2 regions of the Bacillus sp. JST-5 genome follow, and region 1 is predicted to be linked to the other one. Evidence: a T-box and tRNA genes for the amino acid it is inferred to sense, from the RefSeq annotation. Region 1 holds a T-box; the other holds one or more tRNA genes.
The links. A T-box is a leader RNA that pairs with one kind of tRNA and senses whether it is charged. The one in region 1 lies ahead of alaS (alanine--tRNA ligase), so its partner is inferred to be a tRNA-Ala.
Positions count from the first base shown of each region.

Region 1 (23,698 bases):
ACGAAGGGAGTCTCGCGTTTCGATATGGAGTAAATGCCCTCCTACGAAGAGAGGGACTTACGGAAGTATTGAACAGGACACCCACCTGCCGAGAGCGGGTTCAAAACGTTGGTTTGTAAAGCTACGGCACTATTGGGACTTTTCGAATTATTAGTACTTCCCCAAAATAATGGGGATTTTTTTATGGTTTTTTATTGATTTTCGTTCTCGATTTGGTATATTTTTTTCTTGTTAAACTACAAATTGGAGTGATATGATGCTTCATCAATTTTCTAGAAATGAATTAGCGATTGGAAAAGAAGGATTAGAACTTTTGAAAAATAGCTCTGTAGCAATTTTAGGTGTAGGTGGAGTCGGATCATTTGCAGTAGAGGCTCTTGCAAGATCTGGTGTCGGTCGATTAATTCTTGTAGATAAAGATGATGTTGATATAACGAATATTAATCGTCAAATTCACGCCTTGTTATCTACCATCGGTCAACCAAAAGTGGATTTAATGAAAGAAAGAATTAAAGACATAAATCCAGAATGTGAAGTCATTGCTTTAAAAATGTTTTACACAGAAGATACGTATGAAGAATTTTTTAGTTATCAGCCTGATTTTGTTATAGATGCTTCTGATACGATTTCTTATAAAATTCATTTAATGAAAGAATGTTTAAAACGTAATATTCCAATAATTTCAAGCATGGGTGCTGCGAATAAAATGGACCCTACTCGATTTAAAATTGCTGATATTTCTAAAACACATACAGATCCTATCGCAAAAGTAATTCGCACAAGATTAAAAAAAGAAGGAATAAAAAAAGGAATCCCTGTTGTTTTCTCCGACGAAAGTCCAATTGTCATCCGCGAAGATGTACGACAACGAGTCGGTAATGATCAATCCGAAATTAGAAAAGCTAAAATGCCGCCATCTTCGAATGCGTTTGTCCCTTCCGTAGCAGGTCTTATCATGGCGGGTTATGTTGTATCACAATTATTGAAAGATGTTAAAATTCATCGTGTAAAAGAATAAAAATCCGGCTTTGGCCGGATTTTTGTTTTTATATTGTATCATTGATATTTGTAAATAAAAAAATTTGCAACTCAAATTGATGATCGAGCATTAGTTTTTGAAATAATAAAAGGATTGAAAGCGGCTATCCAATTCGTTTACCGATGAATTTGCAACTTTTAAAGTATCATTTGCAACTGAAAGAATAAAATTTGCAACATTGTAACCTCTCAAAATCAAATTTGTAACTTTCATAAATTTACTTGTAAGTGAGGAAATTTTATTTGAAACGATCGAAAACAAATTTGTAAGAGCAATTAAAATTTGCAACAATAAGAACATTTTTTGCAACTTTGCAAAAGAAACAACCGGATTCGTCCGGTTGTTTATATCGTTATTTTCTGTCCGTCTGATGAAGGATTTTTTCATATACTTGTGCTAATAACGCTTCATATTTTCCTGTTTTTTTCGGTTTGTAATAGACGCGGTGTTTAATCGTATCCGGCAAATATTGTTGATAAACCCATCCGTGCTCATAATCATGTGGATATTTATAATCAATGCCTCGTCCTAATTCTTTTGCCCCTTTATAGTGTGCATCTTTTAAATGAGCTGGAACTTCCCCGCTTTTTCCTTCACGAATATCCTGTATTGCTGCATCAATGGCCATAATCGCAGAATTCGATTTTGGTGATAAACAAAGTTCAATCACAGCATTGGCTAACGGAATTCGCGCTTCAGGAAAACCAATCCTTTCCGCTGCTTCAATCGCAGCTAACGTTCTAGGTGCAGCTTGAGGATTGGCTAAACCAACATCTTCATATGCAATCACTAATAGACGTCTACTAATACTAGGCAAATCACCAGCTTCTATTAATCTTCCTAAATAATGAAGCGCTGCATTGACGTCGCTACCTCGAATCGATTTTTGAAAAGCTGAAAGGACATCATAATGACCGTCCCCATCTTTATCGTGATAAAAGCTTTTCTTCTGCATACATTCTTCAGCAATGGCTAGATCGACAATAATCTCTCCATTTTCGTTTTTCGGAGTTGATAATACTGCAAGTTCCATTGAATTTAGAGCACTTCTCACATCCCCATTGGAAGCAGCGGCAAAGTGGTGGAGTGCTTCTTTTGTCATTTGTACGTTGTATGTGCCTAATCCTCTTTCTTTATCAAGTAATGCTCTAACAAGAGCTTGTTCAATTTCTTCCCTTGTTAACGGTTTTAATTCGAAGATTTGACATCGACTTCGGATCGCTGGATTAATCACGTGATAAGGATTTCCCGTAGTAGCACCGATTAGAACAACTAACCCGTTTTCTAAGTGAGGAAGTAGAAAATCTTGTTTCGCTTTATCTAATCGATGAACTTCGTCTAGTAATAAAATAATTTTTCCTGACATTTTCGCTTCTTCAACGACGATTTCTATATCTTTTTTATTATTTGTTACAGCATTTAAATGTCTGAATTTATATTTCGTACTTCCGGCGATGGCACTGGCAATCGAAGTTTTGCCGATTCCAGGAGGACCGTATAAAATCATAGAGGACAACTGCTTAGCTTTTACCATTCTGTATATAATTTTTCCTTCTCCGACTAAATGTTGTTGACCGATAATTTCTTCGATTGATCTTGGTCTCATTCGAAATGCTAAAGGTGCTTGATTCATAGTGATTCTCCCTATTATCTTTCGTATTTATCATAAGCATACAATTTTTTATATAAAAAGAAAATGAAAGTGAAGAGAAGTATGGTATAATTTTATAGTTATTGAATCAATTTATTTTCCAAAAAAATTCTTTATTTGATATAGTATGTTACATAAAGATTATACAACAAAGAAAGAAGATGAATTCATGGGAGAGCGGGTTCAAGGACATACTTTGTTTCGCCTATCGGTATTTATGGTAGGATTAATTATTATGTCTTTCGGAATTGTGCTATTAATTGTTTCAGATATAGGTGCGGCTCCATGGGATGTCCTTCATGTAGGATTAAATATTCGATTTGGACTGACAGTTGGAATGTGGAGTATTATTGTAGGCATAATTATTTTAACAATTTCAGCACTCCTTTCAAAAAAGGTCCCGCAATACGGGGCTTTTCTCAATATGACACTTGTTGGTGTATTTATTGATTTATTTATGAAACTTCCGTTTATACAAACACCATCCCATATCATTAGCCAATATATTATGGGGATTATTGGAATAATTGTGATTGGTATCGGGATGGGGATATACATTTCTGCGCAATTAGGCGCTGGTCCAAGAGATAGTTTAATGATAGCATTGACTTCCATTACTGGGTGGAAAATTCAATACGTTCGTTTGACAATGGAAATAGTCGTTGTTATTGTCGGTGGACTCCTTGGAGGTCCAATACATCTAGGAACGATATTATTTGGAGTATTAATAGGACCCATTGGCGGTGTTACCATTCCGTATTTTCAAAACCTTGTCCATTCTTTTATTGCGAAATTGGATTCAAAAAATAATAAATATTTGAAAACAAGTAGTTTCCAATAGAGGTGAGAACAGTGAAAATTTCAACAAAAGGTCGGTATGGACTAACCATTATGATTGAACTGGCTAAAAATTACGGTGAGGGGCCATTATCTGTTAAATCCATTGCTCAAATGCATGATTTATCGGAACATTATTTAGAACAAATCGTTTCTCCTTTAAGAAATGCCGGGCTTGTAAAAAGTATTCGAGGAGCATATGGTGGATATATGCTAGCGAACGAACCTTCTAAAATTACGGCTGGAGATGTTATTCGAGTGTTGGAAGGACCAATTACACCTGTCGAAGGAATGGAAGAAGAAGAACCGGCTAAAAGAGAACTTTGGATTCGGATTCGTGATGCAATTAAAGAAGTGTTGGACACGACTACGTTAGAAGATTTGGCAAGTCATGCAAATGATGATCATGAAGGATATATGTTTTATATTTAATACTATTTGAAAGGATATAATGTAGAAGCATGTAGAAAGCTGGTGATTAGAATGGAAAATATTTATTGTGACCATGCCGCTACGTCACCTGTACATCCTGATGTAATAAAGGCTATGCAAACCGCCCTAAATGAGACGTTCGGAAATCCATCAAGCATCCATTCATACGGGAGACGTGCTAGACATTTAGTAGATGAAGCGAGACAAATGGCTGCACGTAGTATCGGTGCGGATTTTAATGAAATTATTTTTACTAGCGGTGGGACAGAAGCAGACAACTTGGCTATCATTGGGGTTGCTCTTGCTAATCGTGATAAAGGAAAACATATTATTACTACGCAAATTGAACATCATGCTGTGTTAAATACGTGTGAATTTCTCGAAAAAGAAGGCTTTGACATTACCTACTTGCCTGTTGATGAAATGGGAAGAATTTCATTATCTTCTTTAGAGTCAGCGTTAAGAGATGATACCATTCTTGTAAGTATTATGTTTGGAAATAATGAAGTTGGAACCATTCAACCAATAAAAGAAATTGGTGAATTGCTATCGAATCACCGTGCCTATTTCCATACGGATGCTGTACAGGCTTACGGTTTAGTCAATATTAATGTAAAAGAAATGAACATAGACTTATTGTCCGTTTCTGCTCATAAAATTAATGGCCCAAAAGGAATTGGATTTTTATATGTGAAAAATGGAACAAAACTAAGTCCATTAATGCATGGAGGAGAGCAAGAGCGAAAAAGAAGAGCTGGTACAGAAAATGCGTATGCAATCGCAGGATTCCATAAAGCGATTGAAATTTCGATGGCAAATATGAATGAAAAAGTAGCTTATTATCAACAACTGAAACAACGATTTGTATCAGAATTAAGCAATCAAGGAATTGAATTTTATATAAATGGTTCAAAGGAACATTCTCTACCCCACATTATTAATATAAGTTTTCCGGGTACGGACGTTGAAGCAATGCTCGTCAATTTAGATTTAGCAGGTATTGCAGCTTCTAGCGGCTCTGCTTGTACAGCTGGATCTGTAGAACCGAGTCATGTGTTAAAAGCGATGTTTGGTTCTAATTCTGATCGAATTTATAATTCAATTCGGTTTAGTTTCGGGTATGGAAATACAATAGAACAAATAGAAGAAGCAGCAAAACAAACGGCGAATATCGTCCAGCGACTGTTAAACAAATAGGAGGTGAAACAATTGAAAAAAGATCCAAAAGACATTCGTGTTGTAGTTGGTATGTCAGGAGGAGTGGATTCCTCAGTTGCAGCCCTTTTATTAAAAGAACAAGGGTACGATGTAATTGGAATATTCATGAAAAACTGGGATGATACGGATGAAAACGGAGTATGTACCGCAACAGAAGATTTTAATGACGTTATAAGAGTATGTAATCAAATAGGAATTCCTTATTATGCGGTAAATTTTGAAAAAGAATATTGGGATAAAGTGTTCACTTACTTTTTAGATGAGTATAAAGCAGGAAGAACACCAAATCCAGATGTTATGTGTAATAAAGAAATTAAATTTAAAGCGTTTTTAGAACATGCGTTGAAACTTGGAGCAGATTATTTAGCAACTGGTCATTATGCACAAGTGAAAGAAATAGATGGGGAAGTAAAACTTTTAAGAGGAAAAGATGAAAATAAAGACCAAACATATTTTCTAAATCAACTTTCTCAAGATCAAATAAAAAGAGTGATGTTTCCGATTGGCCATTTAGAAAAATCTAAGGTTCGAGAAATCGCGAAAGAAGCTGGACTAGCCACTGCAGGTAAAAAAGATAGTACGGGCATTTGTTTTATTGGAGAAAGAAATTTTAAAGAATTTTTAAGTCAATATTTACCTGCACAACCTGGAAATATGGAAACATTGGATGGAGAAGTCAAAGGTAGACATGACGGTTTAATGTATTATACGATTGGCCAAAGACACGGTCTTGGAATCGGTGGTTCTGGGGACCCTTGGTTTGTTATCGGAAAAGATCTTAAAAGAAATGTACTTTACGTTGGTCAAGGTTTTGACAATGAATATTTATATTCCGATGAAATTATTGCAACGAATATTAATTGGGTTTCTGATCGTGAGAAAGCCCAATCTTTTACTTGCACTGCTAAATTCCGTTATCGTCAACCAGACCATGGGGTTACGGTTCATTTAATGGAAGATAATCAAGTGCGTGTCGTGTTTGATCAGCCGATACGAGCGGTTACACCTGGCCAAGCCGTTGTATTTTATCAAGGTGAAGAATGTTTAGGCGGTGGCACAATCGATCAAATATTTAAAAATGGTGAAAGGCTAACCTATGTAGGATAAACTTTAGAGCTTCCGGAATTTTCGGAAGTTCTTTTTTCTTAATAAGGTTTATTATTCTTACCGGTTTATCCAAAAAAAGAACTCGTTTATAATATATTTGTTGAAAAGAAAAAGAAGGATGAAGAATATGGACAAAAATGAATTAAGTTTAAAATATATGAAAGAGAAAAATTATGAAATGGCAGCAAAAATATTAACAGAGGCTATTGATGAAAATAAACATGATCCAGTACCTTATGTGAATTTTGGGAATTTATTATTCCTATTATCTGAATATGACCGTGCGATTAATTTTTATGAAAGAGCCATTGAATTAGATGATCAAACAGCATCAGCTTTTTATGGAAAAGGAAATGTTCTATATCAAAAAGGACGTTTTCTCGAAGCAAAAGATGATTTCGAACGAGCTCTTCGCCTAGGATTAAAAGACAGCGATACACATTTCATGTTAGGAATGTGTCTCATTCAATTAGACCAACCTCGCCTGGCGCTACCATATTTACAAAGAGCTGTAGAGCTAAAAGAGGACGATGTAGAAGCTTTATTTCAATATGGACTATGTTTAGCACAACTTGAATATTACGAGGATGCAGCAAAATTTTTTCAAAAAGTGATTCAATTAAATTCAAAACACGCGGATGCCTATTACAATCTAGGAGTTGTTTATTACCAATTTTACAATGACGACGAAAAGGCTTTACATTATTTTGAACAAGCCTTATCTATCCAAGAAGATCATCTGTTAGCAGGATACGGTAAAAAAATGATCGAAAAAATGAAAAAGGATAATTAAATTTCGTAAAAGTAAGGGGGGAGAAAAATTGGAAACGGAAAAATATTTGAAAGGCCCTCTCATTACGACTATTTTTCATAATGAAAAAAATTTATATTCGGTCATTAAAATCAAGGTTGAGGAAACGAACGAGGAATTTAATGAAAAAGAGGCCGTTATAACAGGTTATTTCCCCCGAATGGTTGAAGAAGAAACGTATAAATTTTTTGGACAATTTAAAGAACATCCGCGTTTTGGATTACAATATCATGCCACCCATTATAAAAAAGAGATTCCTTCAACAGAACAAGGGGTCATTGCCTATTTATCAAGTGATTTATTTAAAGGAATCGGAAAGAAAACGGCGCAAGCGATTGTCAATACGTTAGGAACGAATGCTATTGCAAAAATATTAGAAAATCCATCTGTTTTAGACGATGTACCGAATTTGTCTAAAGAGAAAGCAAGGTTAATCTATGATCAACTATCTGTCCATCAAGGTTTGGAGAAAATATTAATAACACTGAATCAATTAGGGTTTGGTCCACAATTATCGATGAAAATTTATCAAACCTACCTTGAAGATACCCTTACGATTATTCAGGATAATCCTTACCAATTAATTGAGGATATAGAAGGGATCGGTTTTGCAAAAGCAGATGAATTAGGAAGAAAAATTGGTAAGTCCGGTAATCATCCAGACCGAATAAAAGCGGGATGTTTATATACGTTAGAAAATGAGTCATTGCAAAATGGCCATGTTTATTTAAAACATGATCAATTAGTGGAAAAAACGAAAGAGTTGTTAGAAAGTTCAGAGCCAACGGAAATTTTTATTGAAGATATTGAATATCAATTAACAGCGTTAGAGGAAGAAGGGAAACTCATCTTTGAAGATGATAGAATTTATTTACCTTCTCTCTTTTATTCAGAAATTGGCCTTGTTTCCAATATCAAAAAAATCATGTCGCAAACGGAATATGAACAACAATTTCCAGAGTCTGAATTTTTGCTAGCTTTAGGAAAATTAGAAGAACGACTATCTATCCAATATGCCCCTAGTCAAAAAGAAGCGATACAAAAAGCGCTGATGAATCCAATGTTAATTTTAACAGGAGGGCCTGGAACAGGGAAAACAACTGTTATCAAAGGGATTGTCGAATTATACGGAGAACTACATGGAACTTCTATTGATGTCAATGATTATAAAAAGGATGAGCCATTCCCTATATTGTTAGTTGCTCCAACAGGACGTGCGGCGAAACGAATGAATGAATCCACAGGTCTTCCTGCTGTTACGATTCATCGACTTTTAGGATGGAATGGTGCAGAAGGATTTCAATATGATGAAGAAAGCCCAATTGAAGGGAAATTATTAATCATTGATGAATCTTCGATGGTGGATATTTGGTTAGCTAATCAGCTATTTAAAGCATTACCTGCAAACATTCAAGTGATTATTGTCGGTGACGAAGATCAATTACCTTCGGTTGGACCTGGCCAAGTGTTAAAAGATTTAATTGATTCAAATGTCATTCCAACCGTCAAATTAACGGATATTTATCGACAAGAAAGCGGCTCATCGATTATCGATCTAGCTCACCACATAAAGAACGGGAAAGTGCCATCAACATTAACCGTTCAACAAAAAGACCGATCGTTTATTCCTTGTCAATCCAATCAAATTAAAGAAGTAATTAAGCAAATCGTTCAATTGGCCATCAAAAAAGGATATCGAGGAAAAGATATTCAAGTGCTGGCCCCAATGTATCGTGGTACGGCTGGCATCGATAAATTAAATGAAATGTTGCAAGAAGTTTTAAATCCAAATCCTGAAGGAAATAAACGCGAATTAAAGTTTGGAGATATAACATATCGAATTGGAGATAAAGTCTTACAACTGGTAAATTTACCGGAAAAAAATGTGTTTAACGGGGATATGGGTGAAGTCGTTTCGATTTTTTATGCAAAAGAAAACGAAGAAAAGCAAGATCAAGTCATCGTTTCATTTGACGGGAATGAAGTCACCTATACAAGACAAGATTTAAACCAAATGACATTAGCGTATTGCTGTTCGATTCATAAATCACAAGGTAGTGAATTCCCGATAGTAATCCTCCCTGTTTTTAAAAGCTACTACCGTATGTTAAGGAGAAATTTAATTTATACAGCCGTTACAAGAAGCAAACAATTTTTAATTATTTGTGGGGAAGCTGAGGCTTTTCATATGGCTGTCTCTCGCATAGATGATACGAAAAGACAGACGACTTTGAAAGAGCGTCTAAAGCTGGCACTCACCGACGAAATCATTATAAAGGAAAGAGGAAATTCTTATTATGATCAACTGATGCAAACAGACCCGATGATTGGTATGGAAAACGTTACCCCTTATGATTTCCTAAGTTAAGACTCAAACTAAAAATGTTCGGAAAGGTGGTTAATCTTTTGCGAACATTTTCCTTTATTCAACATATGGTGCTTCTTGATCTTAACTCAGGAAATGAGATCGGGAAAGTTTGTGATTTATGTATTTCCAAAGAAGGGAACGTTACGGGCTTATTATGTGAATGCAATGGATTATTTAAAAAACGTCGTTTCCTTCCGTTAGAAAGCATTTACTCGATCGGTAAAGAAGGGATTATGATTGATCGTGATTGCTTAATGACGATGGAAGATGATTTTTTTGATTATACTCTCCATAATCAAAAGAGCATTAACGGGCGTATGACCTATACCAAAACCGGAGATCGTTTAGGCTTATTAAGTGATGTTTATTTTCAAGAAAATTTGGGCACAATTGTAGGGGTTGAAATATCGGATGGTTTCTTTTCAGATTTAATGGAAGGAAAATTAATCGTTCAAACAGATAAACCGCCTACAATCGGAAAAGATGCCATCATCGTAGAGACAAATGATTAGCGAGGTGGCTTTCTTTGTTAAAGTGCCCAAATTGTCATAGCAAAGATATAGGGAAAATTGGTATTAATCAATATTACTGTTGGAACTGTTTTATTGAACTATCTATTTCAAAAGGAATCATCCATACTCATCAAGTGGAAGAGGATGGTTCACTTTCATCTTTAGACGACTTGTTCGATGAAAATGAAAGAAGATACAGTATTTAGATCTTCCACGTTACATCTTTACAGATAAAGGAGTGGAATCGAATGAACAAGTTGATGAGTTCATTAATTGGTATTGGAGCAGGCATTGTTGCTTTAAATATGATGGGAAATGAACGAACAAAAAAGTTACAAAAACAAATGAAACGTGTTTTGAAACGTAATCCATTATTTTAAAGATTAGAGGGTGGTTCATCCATCCTCTTCTTTTTTATTTCATTAGATAAAATTATACATAATGAAAGACAGCCTAAACGAATGGTTCGTATATTTTTCAATCGCTTTCCTCAACATAATTGGTAAAGGGGGGAGCGCATGATGGATATAAAAATTAAATGGTATTATCGACTTGGTTTTCTTCTTCTTTTGTTTGTCGTGATTTACATTTTTTTAAAATTAAAACCCCTTTGGCAACCACTTGTTCAAATGTTATTTTCGGCGATTACCCCTTTTATCGTAGCAGCGTTCATTGCGTATTTATTACATCCGATTGTCAATAAATTAATCCTCGCAGGATTTAAACGTGTATTTGCAGTTATTTTTATTTATGTTTTATTTTTTGGAGGGGTAGGATTTGCGTTATATAAAGGAATTCCTATTATTCTTCATCAGCTGAAAGACCTTTCCGACAATGCTCCCTACTTATCAAATCAATATGAGAAATGGATGGGAATGATCGAAAAGGAAACGTCTGGCTGGCCACATGTCTTACGAAACCAAATTAAACAGGTTATAATGGCGATTGAACATGGGTTTGAAAATTTATTTCGCTCCATCATGAAAGGGATCTTTTGGATTTTAGATTCATTTATTGTTATAACATTAATCCCCTTTATTGCTTTTTACATGTTAAAAGATTTCGATCGAATTAAATTATCCGTTTGGTATTTGACTCCGAAACGTTGGAGAAAGCAAGGAACAAAGTTTTTAAAGAGCCTTGATGAAACACTTGGGAATTATTTACGAGGACAATTAACTGTGTGTGCTGCAATTGGATCGATTTCAGCGATTTTATTTTGGATGATTGATTTAAAATATCCTTTATTATTAGGTTTAGTGATTGGGATTACGAATATCATTCCTTATTTCGGTCCAATTATCGGGGCGATTCCGGCGGTTGCAGTTGGATTTATGACATCCGAAAAAATGGTTCTTTGGGTGATTGTCATTATTTTTGTCTTACAATTTTTAGAAGGAAATATATTATCGCCATTTATTGTGGGGAAAAGCTTGCATATGCATCCTTTGCTCATCATCTTTGCTCTATTGCTAGGTGGAGAAATAGGAGGAATATTAGGCTTAATCGTCGCCGTTCCAATATTGGCTACGATTCGAACTGCTCTTATTCAATTATTAACAAATGTATATAAAAAGGAGAGTTCCACCACGAATTGACAAACGAATTGAACATGCATATAATTTCCTCTATAGAGAAGTGAATACGTTGATCGAAGAAGGATCGAGTATGTTATAGTCCATCTAAAGAGAGGAATTTCCTTAGGCTGAGAGAAATTCTAGATGAAGGATAACAGAATGCTAATCTGGAGAGCAGGGAAAAACTGCCGTTAACCACGTTACGGTTTTTAAGGTGATGATTAGAATCTTCTAATCATAATCAGGGTGGTACCGCGAAGAACTCTTCGTCCCTGTGATGGGATCAAGAGTTTTTTTTATGCCTTACAATACATCGATACATAAGGAGGAATTAATCATGAAGCAATTGACCGGTGCAGAGATTCGAAGAATGTTTTTACAATTCTTTGAAGAAAAAGGACATAAAATTGAACCTAGTGCATCACTGATCCCACATGACGATCCATCCCTTTTATGGATTAATAGTGGAGTAGCAACTTTAAAAAAATATTTTGACGGACGTGTCATCCCTGATAATCCACGGATTACAAATGCACAAAAATCCATCCGTACAAACGATATTGAAAATGTGGGGAAAACAGCAAGACACCATACTTTCTTTGAAATGTTAGGGAACTTTTCAATTGGTGATTATTTTAAAGATGAGGCGATTATTTGGGCTTGGGAATTTTTAACAAGTCCAAAATGGATTGGCTTTGACCCTGATCGTTTATCCGTGACGATTCATCCGGAAGATGATGAAGCTTACAACATTTGGAAAGAAAAAATCGGTCTTTCTGATGATCGAATTATACGATTAGAAGGAAACTTCTGGGATATTGGAGAGGGACCTAGTGGACCAAACTCAGAAATTTTCTATGATCGTGGTCCGGAATATGGTAACGATGAGAACGATCCAGAATTATATCCAGGCGGGGAAAATGACCGTTATTTAGAAGTATGGAACTTAGTATTTTCACAATTTAACCATAATGCAGACGGTACTTATACGCCACTACCGAAGAAAAATATTGATACAGGTATGGGGCTAGAGCGAATGGCTTCTGTTGTTCAAAATGTTCCAACGAATTTTGATACGGATCTATTTATTCCGATCATTCGAAAAACTGAAGAAATTACTAATAAAGAATATCGAAAAAATGCAGAAGATGATGTTGCATTCAAAGTTATTGCTGACCATATCCGTACGGTTACGTTTGCACTTAGTGATGGAGCGCTCCCATCCAATGAAGGTAGAGGATATGTTTTACGCAGATTGATCCGCCGTGCAATTCGTTATGCAAAAGGTTTAGGAATGAATGAGCCATTTATGTATAAATTGGTTCCGGTTGTAGCAGAAATCATGGAAGATTTTTATCCGGAAGTAAAAAGTAAAATAGAATTTATTCAAAAAGTAATTCGAAATGAAGAGCAAAGATTTTATGAAACATTAAATGAAGGTTTAGCAATCTTAAGTGAAATGATTGAAAATGAGAAAAGTAAAGGTAATAACGTATTGTCTGGTAGTGATGCTTTTAAATTATATGATACGTATGGATTCCCAGTGGAATTAACAGAAGAATATGCGTTCGAAGAAGGGATGAAGGTTGATCTTGAAGGATTCGAACGTGAAATGAATGAGCAACGTGAACGTGCAAGAAAAGCTAGACAAGAAGTCGATTCCATGCAGGTACAAGGTGGAGCATTAACAGATATTAAAGTAGAAAGTAAATTTGTTGGTTACGATACTCTTCATGCAGATGCGACGATTGAAGTAATGGTAAAAGACGGTCAAATCGTTGAGCAAGCTCAAGAAGGGGATGAAGTTCAAATTATTCTTGATGTGACGCCGTTTTATGCTGAAAGTGGCGGACAAATTGCTGATCATGGACACATCTACAGTGATATAACAAAATTAGAAGTCAAAGATGTACAAAAAGCACCGAACGGACAGCATTTACATCGATGCATTGTTGTTTATGGTTCTATCCAAAAAGGAGATAAAGTAAAAGCTGAAGTTGAAAGTCAAACAAGAACGAAAGTCATTAAAAACCATTCAGCTACTCACTTATTACATCAAGCATTAAAAGATGTACTTGGAAAACATGTCAATCAAGCAGGTTCATTAGTGGAAGTGGAACGTCTAAGATTTGATTTTTCACATTTTGGACCAGTAACAGAAGAAGAAATTGATAAAATTGAAAAAATCGTTAATGAAAAGATTTGGGCACGTATTTCCGTAGAAACGTTTTATAAGCCAATTGACGAGGCAAAACAAATGGGAGCAATGGCATTATTTGGAGAAAAATATGGGGATATCGTACGTGTCGTGAAAATGGGTGATTACTCATTAGAATTATGCGGTGGTTGTCATGTAAGCAATACGTCAGAAATCGGTTTATTTAAAATCGTTTCTGAAACTGGAATTGGTGCAGGAACTCGAAGAATTGAAGCAGTTACAGGGGAATCTGCTTATCGTTATATGACAGAACAAATGGAAATATTAAAAACAACAGCTGCTAAACTAAAAACAAAAATAAAAGAAGTTCCTGTGAGAATCGATGCCTTATTATCAGAATTGAAAGAACTTCAACGTGAAAATGAATCACTATCAGGAAAGCTAAGCAATATCGAAGCAAAAAATTTAGTCGATCAAGTGAAAGACATCGATGGAAAGAAAGTATTAGCAGCAAAAGTTTCTGCTTCTGATGTCAATCAAATGAGAAGCATGTTGGATGATTTGAAGCAAAAATTAGGCTCTGCAATCATTTTATTAGCAAATGTTCATGAAGGGAAAGTTACGTTTATTTCTGGTATTACTAAAGATCTCGTCGATCAAGGTTTCCATGCCGGAAAGCTTGTCAAAGAAGTTGCTTCTATCTGTGGAGGTGGCGGTGGTGGCCGTCCAGATATGGCACAAGCAGGTGGAAAAAATCCAGAAAAATTAGCAGATGCCCTCAAAGTTGTAGAAGAATGGGTAAAAAGCGTTTAATATTTTGTGGAACTGGTGTAAAATGAAGGTAACAATTGACATCATCCGACACGTCCATTGAATGAAAGAGAGGTGCGAAGATTTATGAGCTCCTTTGATAAGACGATGCAGTTTCATTTTCCAGATGAACCTTTTGAACATGACGTGAAGGAGATTTTATTAACCGTCTACGAATCCCTTCGTGAAAAAGGCTATAATCCAATTAATCAAATTGTTGGATATTTGTTATCTGGGGATCCTGCTTACATCCCAAGACATAACGATGCAAGAAACTTAATACGAAAGTTGGAACGTGACGAAATTATTGAAGTATTGGTAAAGTCTTATATTGAAAAGCATCGAGAGGAAAAGGAATGAGAATTTTAGGTTTAGATGTAGGTTCCAAGACAGTTGGAGTCGCCATAAGTGATGAATTTGGATGGACTGCCCAAGGAATAGAAACAATAAAAATAAATGAAGATGAAGATGAGTATGGATTGGACCGCATTGGTCAAATTATAAAAGAATATGGAGTTTCTAAAATTGTCGTTGGCCTGCCTAAAAATATGAATGGTACGATAGGTCCTCGAGGAGAAGCAAGCCAAAAATTTGGTCAATTATTAGAGAAAACGTTTCATATCCCAGTCGTTTTTTGGGACGAGCGTTTATCGACTATGGCCGCTGAACGAGTATTATTGGAAGCTGATATGAGTAGAAAAAAAAGAAAAAAAGTCATTGATAAAATGGCAGCTGTCATGATCCTGCAAGGGTACTTAGACAGTGTAAAATAAAATTCACGGAGGGATTTATTATGGAACATGGTGAAAATCATATTACAGTTATAGATGAAGAAGGCAACGAGCAACTTTGTGAAGTTCTATTTACTTTTGAATCAGACAAATTTGGAAAATCATATGTGCTATATTATCCAATTGGTGCGGATGAAAACGAAGATGAAGAAATTGAAATTCATGCATCAAGTTTTATCCCTGGAGATAATGAAGAGGGAGAATTAATGCCGATAGAAACGGAAGAAGAATGGGACTTAATTGAGGAAATGCTAAATACATTTTTAGAAGAAGAGGAAGAATAATTAACAAAACGTTTTAAACATATAACTGTTTAGGAATTGCACAGGGACTTAAAGCAATGTAAATAAAGATGTTTCAGAAAACTGTCCAAGGGTGGGCTGCCTTATTCCCTGGACAGTTTTTTCATGTTTACATGTTATGATCGAATATCGTTGTAGCTTTTATAGAAATTTGTAGTATAATGGTTGCTGAAGTATAGAATATGCCGTTTTTTTACATATTGTGGTCTCTCAAGGGGAGGAGGAAATGAATTTTGTCAAATCGTGACAATGATCCTAAAAAAATTGAATCTTTATTAAAAAAGCAAAAAGAAGCAAAAATTGTTCGACGAATCGTTTTATGGATATCGCTAGCGATATTTTTAATATTGGCAGGAAGTATTACGGGAGGATTTTTATATGTAAAATCTGCATTAAACCCTCTTGATCCGGATGACAATCAAAAGCGTAAGGTCGAAATACCAATCGGTTCGAGTTCTTCAGACATAGGAAAGATTCTCGAGAATAAAGGAATAATTAAAGACGCTACAATATTTAAGTATTATATAAAATTTAAAAATGAATCAGGTTTTCAAGCAGGTATGTATGAGCTTTCCCCGTCAATGGAGTTGGATGAAATCATTGAAATTATGAAAACTGGGAAAGTCGTAAATGAAGTTGCTATAAAAATTACTATACCTGAAGGACAAAAAATTGAAGAAATTGTGAAAACGATCGCTAAAGAAACGGGATATTCAGAAGATGAAGTAATGGCGACAATAAATGATGAATCGTTTCTTCAAGAATTAATGAATCAATATCCTGCTTTATTAACGGAAGACATTTTAGGAGAGAATGTAAAGATTCCGTTGGAAGGATATTTATTTCCAGCGACGTATTCTTTTGAATCTGAAAAACCTCCATTAAAGGAAATTATTACTACGATGGTAAATCAAACGCAAATAGTATTAAATAAATATTTACCGATCATGAAAGAACGTAAACTTTCTGTACATGAATTATTAACATTTGCGTCATTAGTTGAAGAAGAAGCGACAGAAAAGGCGGATCGAAATAAAATTGCTAGTGTCTTTTACAATCGTTTAGCTACCGGGATGCCGCTACAAACGGATCCAACAGTATTGTATGCTCTAGGTGTACATAAAGAGCTAGTCACTTATAAAGATACAGAAGTTGTAGATCCTTATAATACGTATATCCATACTGGATTGCCACCGGGACCAATTGCCAATAGCGGTGTGATTTCCATTGAGGCCGTTTTATATCCAGAAGAAACCGATTATTTTTATTTCTTAGCGACTAAAGATGGGGAAGTACTGTTCTCAAAAACATTGGAAGAGCACAATGAAAAGAAAAGAAAATATTTATTAAATTAATATAATTTTTTCAAGAAGGGAAAATGTTTTTGTTTCCCTTCTTTTATGATAAAATAAATATCGTTTTATTAATTCCATTGAGGAGGAACTTACTCTTGCTATTTCATCCTTCGCTTCACCAATACTTATCTTCAACCATTCCAAAAAGGGATTCTTTTTTTCAGTCGTTAGAAGAATATGCGAAAGACAATCAAGTTCCGATTATGGATCCGATAAGTATGGAGGTATTCATCCAACTGCTCCGAATAAAAAAAGTAAAAAAAATTTTAGAGATTGGAACAGCTATTGGGTATTCAGCCTTGCGTATGGCTGATGCGATCCCAAACTGCCAAATTGTTACTTTAGAGCGGGATATAGAGCGTTATCATCAAGCAGAAGAAAACATTTCAAAGAAAGACTGTGGCGGACGAATTAAGATATTGTACGGGGATGCCTTTGATTTAATAAACGAAACTGTCCAATACGGTCCATATGATTGCATTTTTATCGATGCAGCTAAAAGTCAATACCAAAAATTTTTTGAAAGCTTTTCTGATCAATTGACGAATGACGGAATGATCGTATCTGACAATGTTCTTTTTCGCGGATTCGTTTATGAAGAATCACATGACAAAAGATTAAAGAAAATGGCTGCGAAAATTCAAGGATATAATCAATGGTTATTAAATCATGAACATTTTCATACGGTTATTCTACCTGTTGGTGATGGAATAGCCATTAGTGTCCCTAAATAACAGAGAAATAAGACACCAACGAATGTGAAAGGAGACGAGCAATGAGGCGTAAACCAGTAGTCATAGGGGTTGCCGGAGGATCAGGCTCGGGGAAAACTAGTGTTACAAAAGCTATTTGTGACCGCTTTGGTGACCAATCTATTTTAATGATTGAGCAAGATTATTATTATAAAGACCAATCTCACTTGCCATTTGAAGAAAGGTTAAAAACGAATTACGATCATCCGTTTGCCTTTGATACAGACTTGTTAATTGAACATATTCAAAAACTTTTAAGATACGAACCAATTGAAAAGCCAGTGTATGACTATGCTAGACATACACGTTCAGATCAAGTTATTCAAGTGGAACCGAAAGATGTTATTATTTTAGAAGGAATTTTAGTATTAGAAGATGAAAGATTGCGCAATTTAATGGATATTAAAGTATTTGTTGATACAGATGCAGACTTAAGAATTATTCGCCGATTATTAAGAGATATAAAAGAACGAGGACGATCTCTTGAATCTGTGATAGACCAATATGTTTCAGTTGTTCGTCCGATGCATAATCAATTTATAGAACCAACAAAAAGGTATGCGGATATTATCATCCCTGAAGGTGGTCATAATTACGTAGCCATCGATTTAATGGTAACAAAGATACAAACAATTCTTGAAGAAAAGTCATTTTTATGAAACAATATCATAGATAATGATAATAACATGTCCCCGTTCTAATACGGCCTTTTTCCTAGAAAGGCCGTTTCATTCTATCGTATTTTATATTTATCATCTAATATTAAGCGGGATAGAGAAAGATAAAGGAGTGTGTCTTATGTCAAACGAGAAAAAGTATCCAATGACTAAAGAAGGGAAGGAGAAACTAGAACAAGAACTCGAACATTTAAAAACCGTAAAAAGAAAAGAAGTTGTTGAAAGAATAAAAGTTGCTCGCAGTTTCGGAGATTTGTCAGAAAACTCCGAATATGATTCCGCAAAAGAGGAACAAGCATTTATCGAAGGTCGAATCAACTTATTAGAAAATATGATCCGCAATGCTGTAATTATTGAAGAGAGTGAGTCAGACATTGTCACTCTTGGAAAATCAGTAACATTTATTGAGTTACCTGACGGTGAAGAAGAGACATACACAATTGTTGGTAGCGCAGAAGCGGATCCTTTCGAAGGGAAAATCTCCAATGACTCTCCAATTGCAAAAAGCTTATTAGGGAAAAAAGTTGGAGATGAAGTAACGGTAAACACTCCAGGTGGAGAAATGGTTGTAAAAATCGTAAATATAAAATAAAGAATTGGAAGGGTGGCTATAATGGTCAACCCTTCTCTTTTGTATAGATGGAATGTTTTTTATCAACATCGCCTCGTCCCACGCCGTGTTTCCTTTATCTTAGTTTAGGAGTGTCTCCCGTTCCTTTGCTACTAGGCGCTCGCCTTCACTTTTATAAAAGTCCGTCTTTTTTTTGTATAAAATGAATGGTTTCCCGTCAAAAATGGTACGGGGTGTAAAAAACATGGTACATAAACGAATAAAATCCATTTCGATTGTCATCATGATTGGCATTTTTTTGTTAATTGGAAGGCTTGTTCATATTCAACTATGGAAAACGGAGTCTTTTACAAAGAATCATTATAATTTAATTGAAGAAAGTGTGAAACAACGGACCCAAGAAGTAATTATTGATAACGGGAGAGGAAAATTTTACGACAGAAATTTAAAACCATTAACTCACGAATCAGTGCCAACACTAGTACTATTTCCTTTTTTAAAGCATATGAATTGGGATGTAGAAAAGGTTGCTTCAATTATTAATGTTCAACCAGAAGAACTGGTTCAAGCAATTGAAAATGCAAAGGAACCAGTTGTTTTTGGTAATAATGATTCTATTTCATTAACGAAAAAACAAATGGAGGAAATTAACGATCTAAAAATTCCGGGAGTATTTGCCGTCGATAAGCAATGGACACAAACGATCCCGTTAGCAAGCCAATTAATTGGAATAACCGGTCAAAATGTGGAAGTGTTAAAACAACGTTATCCTGAGCGAAACTTATCTAAGGATACTGAAATTGGAATATCTGGATTACAAAAAAGCTTTGATGAATTTTTAGTACAGGATGAAAGCACAAAATTAGTTTATCATGTCGATGGTTTAGGGGGGCCATTATTTGGAATAGATGTGAAACTAGTGGGAGAAGCAAATCCCTTCTACCCTGTCAAAATATTAACTACGATTGATCGCGATATTCAAAAAGAGGCAGAAAACCTTGTAGACAAACATAATATAAAAAAAGGCGGACTTGTATTAATCGATATTGAAACGAATTCTATATTAGCAAATGTTTCAAGGCCAAAAATTGATGAAAAAGACCCCTATAAAGACAATGGTGTTAAGAATTATATGATAAGTACACAAATCCCAGGATCCATCTTTAAAACGGTCATAGCTGCTGCCGCCATCGATTATGGATTAGTTTCGGAGTCAAGATTGTTTAATTGCAGTCAAACAATTACTGGAGAACCCGACCCTGTTTTTCAACATGGGGAGTTAGATTTTAAAGATAGTTTTTCGCGAAGCTGTAATTTTACATTTGGACAATTGGCTAGAGAGTTAAATGAAATTGATTCGATGATTATTGAAAATTATGCGGAAAAACTAGGTTTAACAAGCGAAGTCGGATGGAATGGAGATGTATTTCATTTATCGGGATTTAAACAATTGAATGAAGAAGAAATCGGGCAAGTATATGGAAATGACGAAGAACGTTATGATAAAAATTACGCTGCTCTAAGCGGAATTGGCCAAAATAATGTTCGAATTTCTCCATTAGCTGCCGCAAATATGATGGCAACCATTGCTAGAGGTGGAGAGAAGCAAATGGTTCGTGCAGTACAATCGATTCAATATAAAAATGGAACTACTATGTATCTATTTCCACAAAAGAAATTAAAAGGAGACACGCTTAAACCTTATACAGTTATGAAGCTGCAAGAGCTTTTAAAAGAGGTAGTTGATTCGCCAAATGGTACAGCACACGCTTTACATTCTCTTCCCTATCAAGTAGCCGGAAAATCAGGTACAGCTGAATTGAATCAATATAAAGACGGTAAACAGTTACATAATAAATGGTTTATCGGTTATTTTCCGTTTGAAAAACCGAAATATGCACTAGCTGTTGTCAACTTGGACGTATTTTCCAATGAAGGCTCAGTTTTACCTCTATTTGCGGATATGGTAAATTATTTATATCAATATGATCAAACCGTACAATCGAAAATAAGCCCTCTTCGTTGAACGTCATTTTATCTAGTAAAGGAGGAGAGACTTGTGGAGGAATTTCCAAACGGTTTTAGACGATCTCGATTAGAGCAAACAAAAAAAAAGCGTGAGAACTTTTTATTAAATATGGCGATTGCGATCGTTACTATATTAATTATCATTATTGGTGGAAAAATTATTTTTGACAAAGAAGAACCAAAAGATCAAGTAGCAGAGGAACAAAAACAAGAAGATAAGGAACAAAAGAAGACTGAAACATCCGAGAAAAATGCTGAAAATAATGAACAAACGAATGAACAAACGAATGAAGATGAATCGGAAAATGATTTAGAAATAGAAACAGAAGAACAAGCTGAAGAAGCGGGAACGATTGTTCAAAATAGCAATGATCCGAATGTTCAGCAAGTCATCATCGATCCCAATTGGAAGCCGATTGGAACTGTGCAAACGGGTGAGCATGTTACGACATATGATCAAAACAGTGTAGACTGGCAGGAGATGGAAAAGGCGCTTGCCTATGGTGCTAACATTCCGCATGAAAATATGGTTGTTTGGTGGCTTGAAAATGGTGGATCTCCAGAACTTGCGGTTGGGACTATATCTACTAATGACAATCATGAGCAAGCATATCGTGTTTACATTGAATGGGTTGACGGTCAAGGTTGGAAACCAATCAAAGTGGAACAATTGATAAAAAATGATAAAAAACAGTAACATAAAGCCTCTTTTTCCATGGGGCTTTTCTTTTTTTGAACATAACAAGGTGGTGTGAGATGAGGAAAAAGACATCCGATTTAAGTGGATGTCTCATACTTGATTTACATTCTTTTATAATGAACAACAGCAGAGTATAGTTTTTGACCGTTTTCACTTACATACATTTGATGGGAGACAGAATGAACAGATAAAAATATGGCGCGATTATGTTCGATTTGTTCATTAATTTTTTTCTCGAGTGCTTCTAGTGAAGTTGCTTCATAAAACTCAACTTTATCATCTATAAATTGGAGCTGAATATTCATATGATCTCTCCTTTAAAAAATTTTAATATAAGTGACAAAGTAGAAATATAGGGTAATGGAATGATAAAATAATTTCTGGTAGTTGTAAAGAATATATTTGGTCAAGAAATGAGGGATTCACAGTGAGAATTGGAATTATTGGAGCAATGGAAGAGGAAGTTAAAATTTTGCGTGATGCGATGACAAATAAAAAAGTAGAGACAATTGCTAATAGTGAATTTATCTCTGGAACTTTAAATGGAAAAGAAGTCATTCTTCTTCGCTCTGGGATTGGTAAAGTGAATGCAGCCATGACGACTTCTATTTTAATTCAAACCTATCAGCCTGATTATATTATTAATACGGGATCTGCTGGTGGTTTAAACCCAGAATTACAAGTAGGAGATGTAGTTATTTCAACAGAAGTTCGTCATCATGATGTCGATGTAACAGCATTCGGATATGAATATGGACAAGTACCGCAACTTCCTCCTGCGTTTAAAGCTAATCAAAAATTAGCGGAAATAGCATGGAAAAGTTCTCAAGAATTAAATGTTCAAACGGTTAAAGGCTTAATCGCTACCGGGGATTCTTTTATGAATGATCCTGTAAGAGTTGAAGCGATAAAAGATAAGTTCAATGATCTTCAAGCGGTTGAAATGGAAGCGGCAGCTATTGCTCAAGTAGCTTACCAATTTGGGGTACCATTTGTTATTATTCGTTCCTTATCCGATATTGCTGGAAAAGAATCTGATATTTCTTTTGAGCAATATTTAGATCAAGCGGCAAAAAATTCCGCTGATTTAGTAATGAAAATTGTTACGAATCTTTCTTAATATAAAAATTTACAATAAATCTTTTATCATCTTGGAGTGATCCTAGGAGGAAAAACATCTTACTTGAAAGATGTTTTTCCTATATTTACATTCATCCATATTGATTTTTGTATGTTAATCTATGTATATACCAAAAATCGAATGGGTGATTATTTTGAAAAAAGATACGGATGCTTGGAAAGGAAAAATGGAAGATTACAAACGTTTTGGTTTTATTTTACTTGCAGTAAGTGCCTTTTTCTATTTCGGTTTATTAATTAGAGGATCAGAGTTATTAAACATTCAGCTCTTCACATTGATCATATCCTCAATCATTTTTATCTTACTATCCGGAATCTTTTTATATAAATCCTCTCAATATAAGAAAAAATTAGATGAACTAGAAGAAGATATGTAATGAACCCCCTTAAAAAAGGGGTTTTTTGTTCATAAAAAATTTTCTAAAAACTATTTACAAATGTAAAAATTTTGGATATACTTACCAAGTGAGCAAAATATTAATGATAATTAAAGGAGGTCGAATACTATGATTAAAGGAATTCAACATATCAACAATTTCATATCGATGTTACAAATACGTGTTCGACCGGTAAATGTGCTTTCAATATAACGATAAAGGACATTTATGCCGTGAGATACATGTATCTTGCGGCTTTTTTATGCCCTTTATACTTTGAAAATGCCGCAACACGTGTGTTTGCGGTTTTTTTGTGCCTAAATGAAGGAGGTGATTTTATGACAATAACGATATTTTCGTATAAAATTACGATTTCAAAGCAAAATCGTTCGATTGAAGAATTGATTCGAAAAGAAACAACTCAAAAATTATATGAAAATACAAAAACACTTTATTTTGAAAGAAATTTACGTTTATTTTAATCA
Region 1 is NZ_JBYLHW010000008.1:909-24,606, reverse strand. Features, by position in the region: RNA gene ssrS (6S RNA) at 1-143, shown strand, start outside; gene AC3ASS_RS03420 (tRNA threonylcarbamoyladenosine dehydratase) at 257-1,018, shown strand; gene AC3ASS_RS03415 (replication-associated recombination protein A) at 1,392-2,672, opposite strand; gene AC3ASS_RS03410 (YczE/YyaS/YitT family protein) at 2,860-3,531, shown strand; gene cymR (cysteine metabolism transcriptional regulator CymR) at 3,543-3,959, shown strand; gene AC3ASS_RS03400 (cysteine desulfurase family protein) at 4,011-5,156, shown strand; gene mnmA (tRNA 2-thiouridine(34) synthase MnmA) at 5,169-6,284, shown strand; gene AC3ASS_RS03390 (tetratricopeptide repeat protein) at 6,412-7,077, shown strand; gene recD2 (SF1B family DNA helicase RecD2) at 7,106-9,463, shown strand; gene AC3ASS_RS03380 (PRC-barrel domain-containing protein) at 9,502-9,975, shown strand; gene AC3ASS_RS03375 (hypothetical protein) at 9,990-10,181, shown strand; gene AC3ASS_RS03370 (DUF3918 family protein) at 10,224-10,355, shown strand; gene AC3ASS_RS03365 (AI-2E family transporter) at 10,497-11,573, shown strand; T-box leader at 11,621-11,829, shown strand; gene alaS (alanine--tRNA ligase) at 11,890-14,523, shown strand; gene AC3ASS_RS03355 (IreB family regulatory phosphoprotein) at 14,608-14,880, shown strand; gene ruvX (Holliday junction resolvase RuvX) at 14,877-15,293, shown strand; gene AC3ASS_RS03345 (DUF1292 domain-containing protein) at 15,314-15,595, shown strand; gene mltG (endolytic transglycosylase MltG) at 15,847-16,968, shown strand; gene AC3ASS_RS03335 (O-methyltransferase) at 17,064-17,702, shown strand; gene udk (uridine kinase) at 17,744-18,379, shown strand; gene greA (transcription elongation factor GreA) at 18,519-18,989, shown strand; gene AC3ASS_RS03320 (peptidoglycan D,D-transpeptidase FtsI family protein) at 19,213-20,994, shown strand; gene AC3ASS_RS03315 (YrrS family protein) at 21,028-21,693, shown strand; gene AC3ASS_RS03310 (DUF2536 family protein) at 21,798-22,001, opposite strand; gene mtnN (5'-methylthioadenosine/S-adenosylhomocysteine nucleosidase) at 22,124-22,816, shown strand; gene AC3ASS_RS03300 (YrhC family protein) at 22,971-23,213, shown strand; gene AC3ASS_RS03295 (YrzI family small protein) at 23,552-23,695, shown strand.

Region 2 (6,558 bases), on a different contig from region 1:
AAATATATTTTCTTTTTGAATAGGTACATCTGAGAAACGAACAAATTTAGGTTTTTCTGTGTTTAATAAAGGAGAAGTCTCCATTTGAAATTCACCTGTGTTAAATACTATTAGTCTTAGTTTTTGTTTTTCTTGTGGGAATAGTGATGCAGTATCAATTAATTCTTTTTTTATTTTTTCAATGTCTAAAGGAAATTTGAAATAATTAGCGGATTTTTCAAGCCTTTGCAAATGTTCAGTTAATAAAAAACATTTTCCTTCATCTATTAAAATTGTTTCTAGTAGTTGAAAATCCTTTCGCTTTTCTTGTAATACATTAGCTTTGGTTAATATTTCTTCATATTCATCTATAGAAGTAGAATCCCAAGTTATTCCTCCACCGACCCCATAAATTGCCTTATTAGAATCCTTGTTGATAGTAACTGTACGAATAGGGACGTTAAAAATAGCATCTCCATTTGGACGAATGTATCCAATGGCACCGCAGTATACCTCTCTTGGTGTTTCCTCAAGTTCTTCAATAATTTCCATCGTTTTAATTTTCGGAGCTCCTGTAATGGATCCACATGGAAACAGTGCCCGAAAGATGTCTACAATTGTACAATTCTCATCAATTTCTGCAGTAATGGTTGAAGTCATTTGATGAACAGTTGGATACGTTTCAATGTTAAAAAGTTTAGAAACTTTTACTGTTCCCGGAATGGCAATCTTTCCTAAATCGTTTCGTAATAAATCTACTATCATTAAGTTTTCAGCGCGATTTTTTTCTGAATGATAAAGCCAATTTTTATATTTTTCATCTTGTTCACTAGTTAAACCACGCTTAATTGTACCTTTCATTGGTTTTGTAATAATTTGATTCCCTTTTCTTCGAAAAAATAATTCTGGGGAAGCAGACAATATTTCAAAATTACCTATATTTAAGTAAGCTGAATAATTTGATGTTTGCGCTTGTGATAATTGAAGAAAATAAGAAAGTCCATCTCCTGTAAATGTTGATTCCATTCGAATTGTATAATTGACTTGATAAGTATCCCCTTGTTTTATATAATCTTTTATCTTTTTTATATTTCTTTCGTAAACCGTCTTATCAACATTTGGTTTCCATGCGGTCATCGAAAATTGATTACTACTTATAGAGATATTGTTCTCTACATGATTAAATATCCCAAACCATAATAATGGCATATTGGATTTTGAATGAACTTGAAAAGATGGGTCAAATGCTGGTGCTGCTTCGTATGAAATAAACCCAGCGGCATAATGATTGGACTTTACTGCATTCATTACTTTATGAAAGCAGGGAATTACATCATCAATACAATGTGCTTGAATAACCCTTATAGGATTTTGAAAAATTAAAGATTGTAGTTCTCCTTTGTCGTCTGCAAATTGATACCATAGTAAATTTTTATCTATACTATCCATCATTTTTTTCTCTCCTTATTTCCTTGAAGAAATTTTGTAAAAGGTTTAATCCGCATTCTGTCAAAATAGATTCAGGATGAAATTGAACCCCTTCGATTGGATAAACTTTGTGACGAATAGCCATAATTTCCTTATCTTCACTGCAGGCGGATATTTGTAAGCAATTAGGTAAACTGCTTTTTTGTATGATCAAGGAATGATAGCGGGTAACTTTCAATGGATTTTTTAGCCCTTTAAAAATTGTTTTACCATCATGATTAATGGAGGAAGTTTTCCCGTGCATTGGTTGTTTAGCCTTTACAATTTTTCCTCCAAAAAACTGTCCAATTACTTGATGGCCTAAGCAAACACCTAAAATTGGTATAGATTTATGAAATTGTTCAACTACTGACAAAGAAATCCCAGCTTGATTTGGATTCCCTGGACCTGGGGAAAGAATAATCGCTGTTGGGCGCATCGATTTTATTTCATCTATGGTTATTTCATTATTCTTTTTCACTATGATATTTTCTCCTAATTGCTGAATATATTGGACTAAATTAAATGTAAATGAATCGTAATTATCAATCATTAAAATCATAATTATTACCTCATTCATAGTTTGATAAAAGTAGCATAAATCTCAATATACAGGTACAATTATAGGAGAATTTCTATATAAGAGGAAAGAGAAATTATCGATACGTACTTATATAATAATTAGGTGAATGATAATGAAAGAAAAAAAGAGGAAAGAAATAATAGAATCAGCCATTAAACTCATTGCTAAACGTGGCTATCATGTAACTTCCGTACAAGATATTGTTAATGAGTGTGGAATTTCCAAAGGAGCTTTTTATAATTATTTTTCTTCAAAAGAAGAGCTATATGTTGAAATTTTTAAATATTATTTTGATTCTATTAAGAGTAGGATGGCTGAAATTGAAAAAGAAAAGATTCCGCCTAGAGAACGGATGATTAAGCAAATTCATGTCCCATTTGAACAAGTAAAAGGAAATAAGGATTCTTTAGTAATCTTTTTGAGAGAACATAATTTTTCTAATCAAAAAGAAATTAAAGAATATATGAAAAAAGCCATAACACAACTATATCAATGGTATCGAAAAAGTTTATTAGCTGTTTACGGGCATAGAATTCATCCATTTATTGGGGATATTATTTTTGTATTAGAAGGGATCCGAAAAAACTTTATGACAGCAATTCTATTTCATCAGATGGAAATAGACACCGAACGGGTAGCGAAATTTATTATGAATCGTGCGGATGAACTGGTTTCTGCTTTTGAAAATGGAGAACAACCTTTAATTGATGAATCAGAATTTTTAAAGGAATATTTGCAGGAAACTCCAGTTCAATCGAAGGAAATGGTTGAAGAAGCACGGCATCTATTACTTGAAATGAAAAATTTATTACCTTCATTAAAAAATAAGCATAAGAAACAGCTAGAAGAAGTCATTAATATTTTACTAAAAGAAATTGAAAAAAAAGAATTGGATACCATTGTTTTTCAAGGAGTACTTGCAAATTTAAAAATAGCGAAAGAATTTGACTTGTATCGTGAAAAGTTAGCAAAAATATTAAATATACAATTATTATAACTATACTCTTAACTCGTCTGAATTTATGAACTTGAAATGACTTTCCCACTAAATATAGTAGTTAATCATCGAACAAAATTGATGACAAGCGCATAATCATATTTTTAATAACCAAGACCCCTTATTTTGGGGTCTTTTAATCTTTCGAATCAAATGGAAGGACAAGGGAAAGAAGTTTATTAAAAAATAAGATGTTAACATCATTTTATTTTTAAGCAATGTTTTTTATCCTATATTCATTGCATCGTTTAAAAAGCATTACCATTTAGTGTTTCATGTAACTATTTACATAAAAATTAGACGTGGAAAAATCGAAGGATTGTTATATTCGAAAGTATGAAATAATTAAAATAGAATTATGGAAGAAGCTATAATTTCTAAAATATCTATTTATTTTGGTTTGAATGAAAAAATATAGAGAGAAGGTAATGAAGAATGAAAACAGAAAAAGAAAAAATGATTGCAGGAGAAAAATATCAACCGCAAGACCCTGAATTGTTAAAGGATCGTGAACACGTAAGACAATTGGTAGGAATGTATAATCAAACGTTGGAATTGGAAAAAGAGAAACGAAAACAATTATTAAGAGAAATTCTTGGTTCGTGTGGCGAGAATGTATACATGGAGCCAAATATTAGATTTGACTATGGTTATAATACTCATGTAGGTGAAAATTTTTTTGCGAATTTTGATTGCATCATTTTGGATGTATGTGAAGTTCGTTTTGGTGATAATTGTATGCTTGGTCCTAATGTTCAAATTTATACAGCCACTCATCCAATTCATCCTATAGAACGCAATTCAGGTTTAGAGTTTGGAAAGCCTATTAAAATTGGGAATAATGTTTGGGTTGGTGGAAGTGCGGTCATTCTCCCTGGAGTAACCATCGGCGATAATGTTGTTATTGCAGCAGGAGCGGTTGTTACAAAAGATGTACCTGCCAATGTTGTGGTAGGGGGAAACCCAGCTAAAATAATTAAATATATAGATTAAACTTGAATACCGAATTTTTTAATAAATTTTTTCTCATATATATAAATAGATTCATAACTTTTTGCTAATGATGCTATAGTCAACTTACGTCTCTGATGATCCCATTGACTAAGTAGGTATATGGAATTACAGATATTAAAGAATCTATTTCCGCATAATAATTTATATTTGTCATCTATGTCCATTGAATCATGATAAAAAATAAAAACCCTTAGAAATTAAGGGTTTTAAATGGAGCATACCGGGCTCGAACCGGTGACCTTTACGCTGCCAGCGTAACGCTCTCCCAACTGAGCTAATGCCCCTGAATATATTATTTTTGAACAGTTTTTATTTTAATTTCCATAAAAATATTTGTCAATATACATTTATAGCACTAAAATTTTAACAAATACCATTATTTAAGGAACTATAAAATGATAAAGACATGTTGCATGTATTTTTTATAAACTATCAATTTCTACCGTTTTTACTCCTTTTATATTTGATACGAAGTAGTAAACATCGGTAGACTTTCTTTTTGCATGGACAGTTACTTTTAAATGAACGTGGTGAATTCCATCTCTTAAGTCTTTTATTTTAATGCTTTTTATTGAAATTTTATCTTCCTGAATATAATCGATGACTTTTGCAATATCTTCCTTTTGTTCAATGGTTAATTGCAAAACGAGTTCTTTTTCTCTTAATTGTCTTGGACCTATTAAGGTCACAATGAATGGGATAAATTCAACGCTAATAATCAATAAGGCTACACCAGCCATAGCTTCAATATAAAATCCTGCACCAACAGCTATACCGATACCAGCTGCACCCCAAATAATTGCTGCCGTCGTTAACCCTGAGATGCTGTCATTTTCTCTTCTTAATATTACACCTGCTCCTAAAAAACCAATTCCTGAAACAATTTGTGCTGCCAAGCGAAGAGGATCCATTGTAATGTTTACATGTTCGGAAGATGGAAAAAGATAGGCAGATTCAATGGAAACAATCGTTAACAGACAAGAGACAATAGATATCACTAAACTTGTCTTTAGTCCTACAGGTTTTCTTTTCAATTCTCTTTCAAGGCCAATGATTAAACCTAATCCAGCGGAAATTCCTAATTTCAACAATATTTCCATTTCTAATGGAAAAAGTATTTTCATGCTATGCCACTACTCCTTTTTTTAATTCCTAATGATAAAATTTTCTTTATAATTTAGGTAGTTGTATAAATTTTAGAAGGAGCATTACACATGGATCAACCTAAAATTAATCCGTACATCATTTTAATTATTGGAGTAATATCCGTTTCTACTTCAGCAATACTTGTAAAACTGTCAAGTGCCCCATCTGGAGTGATTGCCTTTTATCGATTATTTTTTGCTGTATTGATTATGGCACCATTATTTCTTTTAAAATATGTAGCTGAAATCCGCTTTATTACGAAAAAGGATTGGATTTACTCTGTGCTATCAGGAATTTTACTTGCGTTTCATTTTATTTTATGGTTTGAATCATTAAATTACACTTCTGTAGCAAGTTCAACGGTATTGGTAACTTTGCAACCTTTGTTTGCTTTTATTGGAACTTTTTTTATATTTGGGGAACGTTCATCTTTTAAAGCTATTTTAAGTGCAATTTTAGCTATCATTGGATGTGTGATCATCAGTTGGGGAGACTTTCAAATTAGTGGAAAAGCTTTATGGGGAGACATTTTAGCATTAATCGCTTGTGCATTGGTGACAGGATATCTTCTATATGGGCAAAATTTAAGAAAGAGAATATCGGTTATTTCTTATACTTTTATTGTTTATTCGATAAGTTCAGTCGTGTTACTTACTTACGTAATCTTTAATGGTGAAAAATTATATCCATATTCTACCTTTGATTGGATAAATTTTTTCTTATTAGCTGTTGTCCCAACGTTATTAGGGCATTCACTGTTTAATTGGGCTGTTAAGTGGATAAGCACCAAAACAATTTCGATGGCTATTTTATTTGAACCTTTAGGTGCTATAATTTTAGCGTATATTATATTTGAGGAAACGGTAAAACCAACCCAATGGATTGGTGGAATATTAGTACTATTGGGAGTAATAATCTTTTTAAGAGATGAAAGAAAAATAAAATCGTGGGAATCTGATGAAAAAATACCAACATAACTTATCACAAAGACCTTCTTACATGAAAGGTCTTTGTGATTTAAGTCTATATAAACACGTAAGTGAAACCGGAAAAAATAAATGCCATAACTATAGAAAAAATAAATGTTCCACCATAAACTTTACCTTCTGAATTACTAATCTTTAAAGCTTCAATATAAGAATATAAAAATAAAAACACTGCCATGAAAAAAGAAACTAGAAACCCAACCGTCTTTAATTCTATCATCATTTTCCCTCCTCTATTAAACACTCTATGATTATTACCAAAAAGTATTACTAGATTTTATTTGAAATTATAGTTTATATAACAATTTTTCCATGCTAAAAATCTGAAAATTTAATCATCAAAAAATATATTGCAACCATAAATAAATCATGATATATTAAATCTC
Region 2 is NZ_JBYLHW010000095.1:463-7,020, forward strand. Features, by position in the region: gene pabB (aminodeoxychorismate synthase component I) at 1-1,431, opposite strand, end outside; gene AC3ASS_RS13215 (anthranilate synthase component II) at 1,421-2,008, opposite strand; gene AC3ASS_RS13220 (TetR/AcrR family transcriptional regulator) at 2,142-3,026, shown strand; gene AC3ASS_RS13225 (sugar O-acetyltransferase) at 3,462-4,019, shown strand; tRNA gene AC3ASS_RS13230 (tRNA-Ala) at 4,252-4,324, opposite strand; gene AC3ASS_RS13235 (MgtC/SapB family protein) at 4,463-5,164, opposite strand; gene AC3ASS_RS13240 (DMT family transporter) at 5,255-6,163, shown strand; gene AC3ASS_RS13245 (hypothetical protein) at 6,210-6,392, opposite strand.
Region 2: it encodes a tRNA-Ala, which carries the amino acid that the T-box ahead of alaS (alanine--tRNA ligase) is inferred to sense. The anticodon was not compared.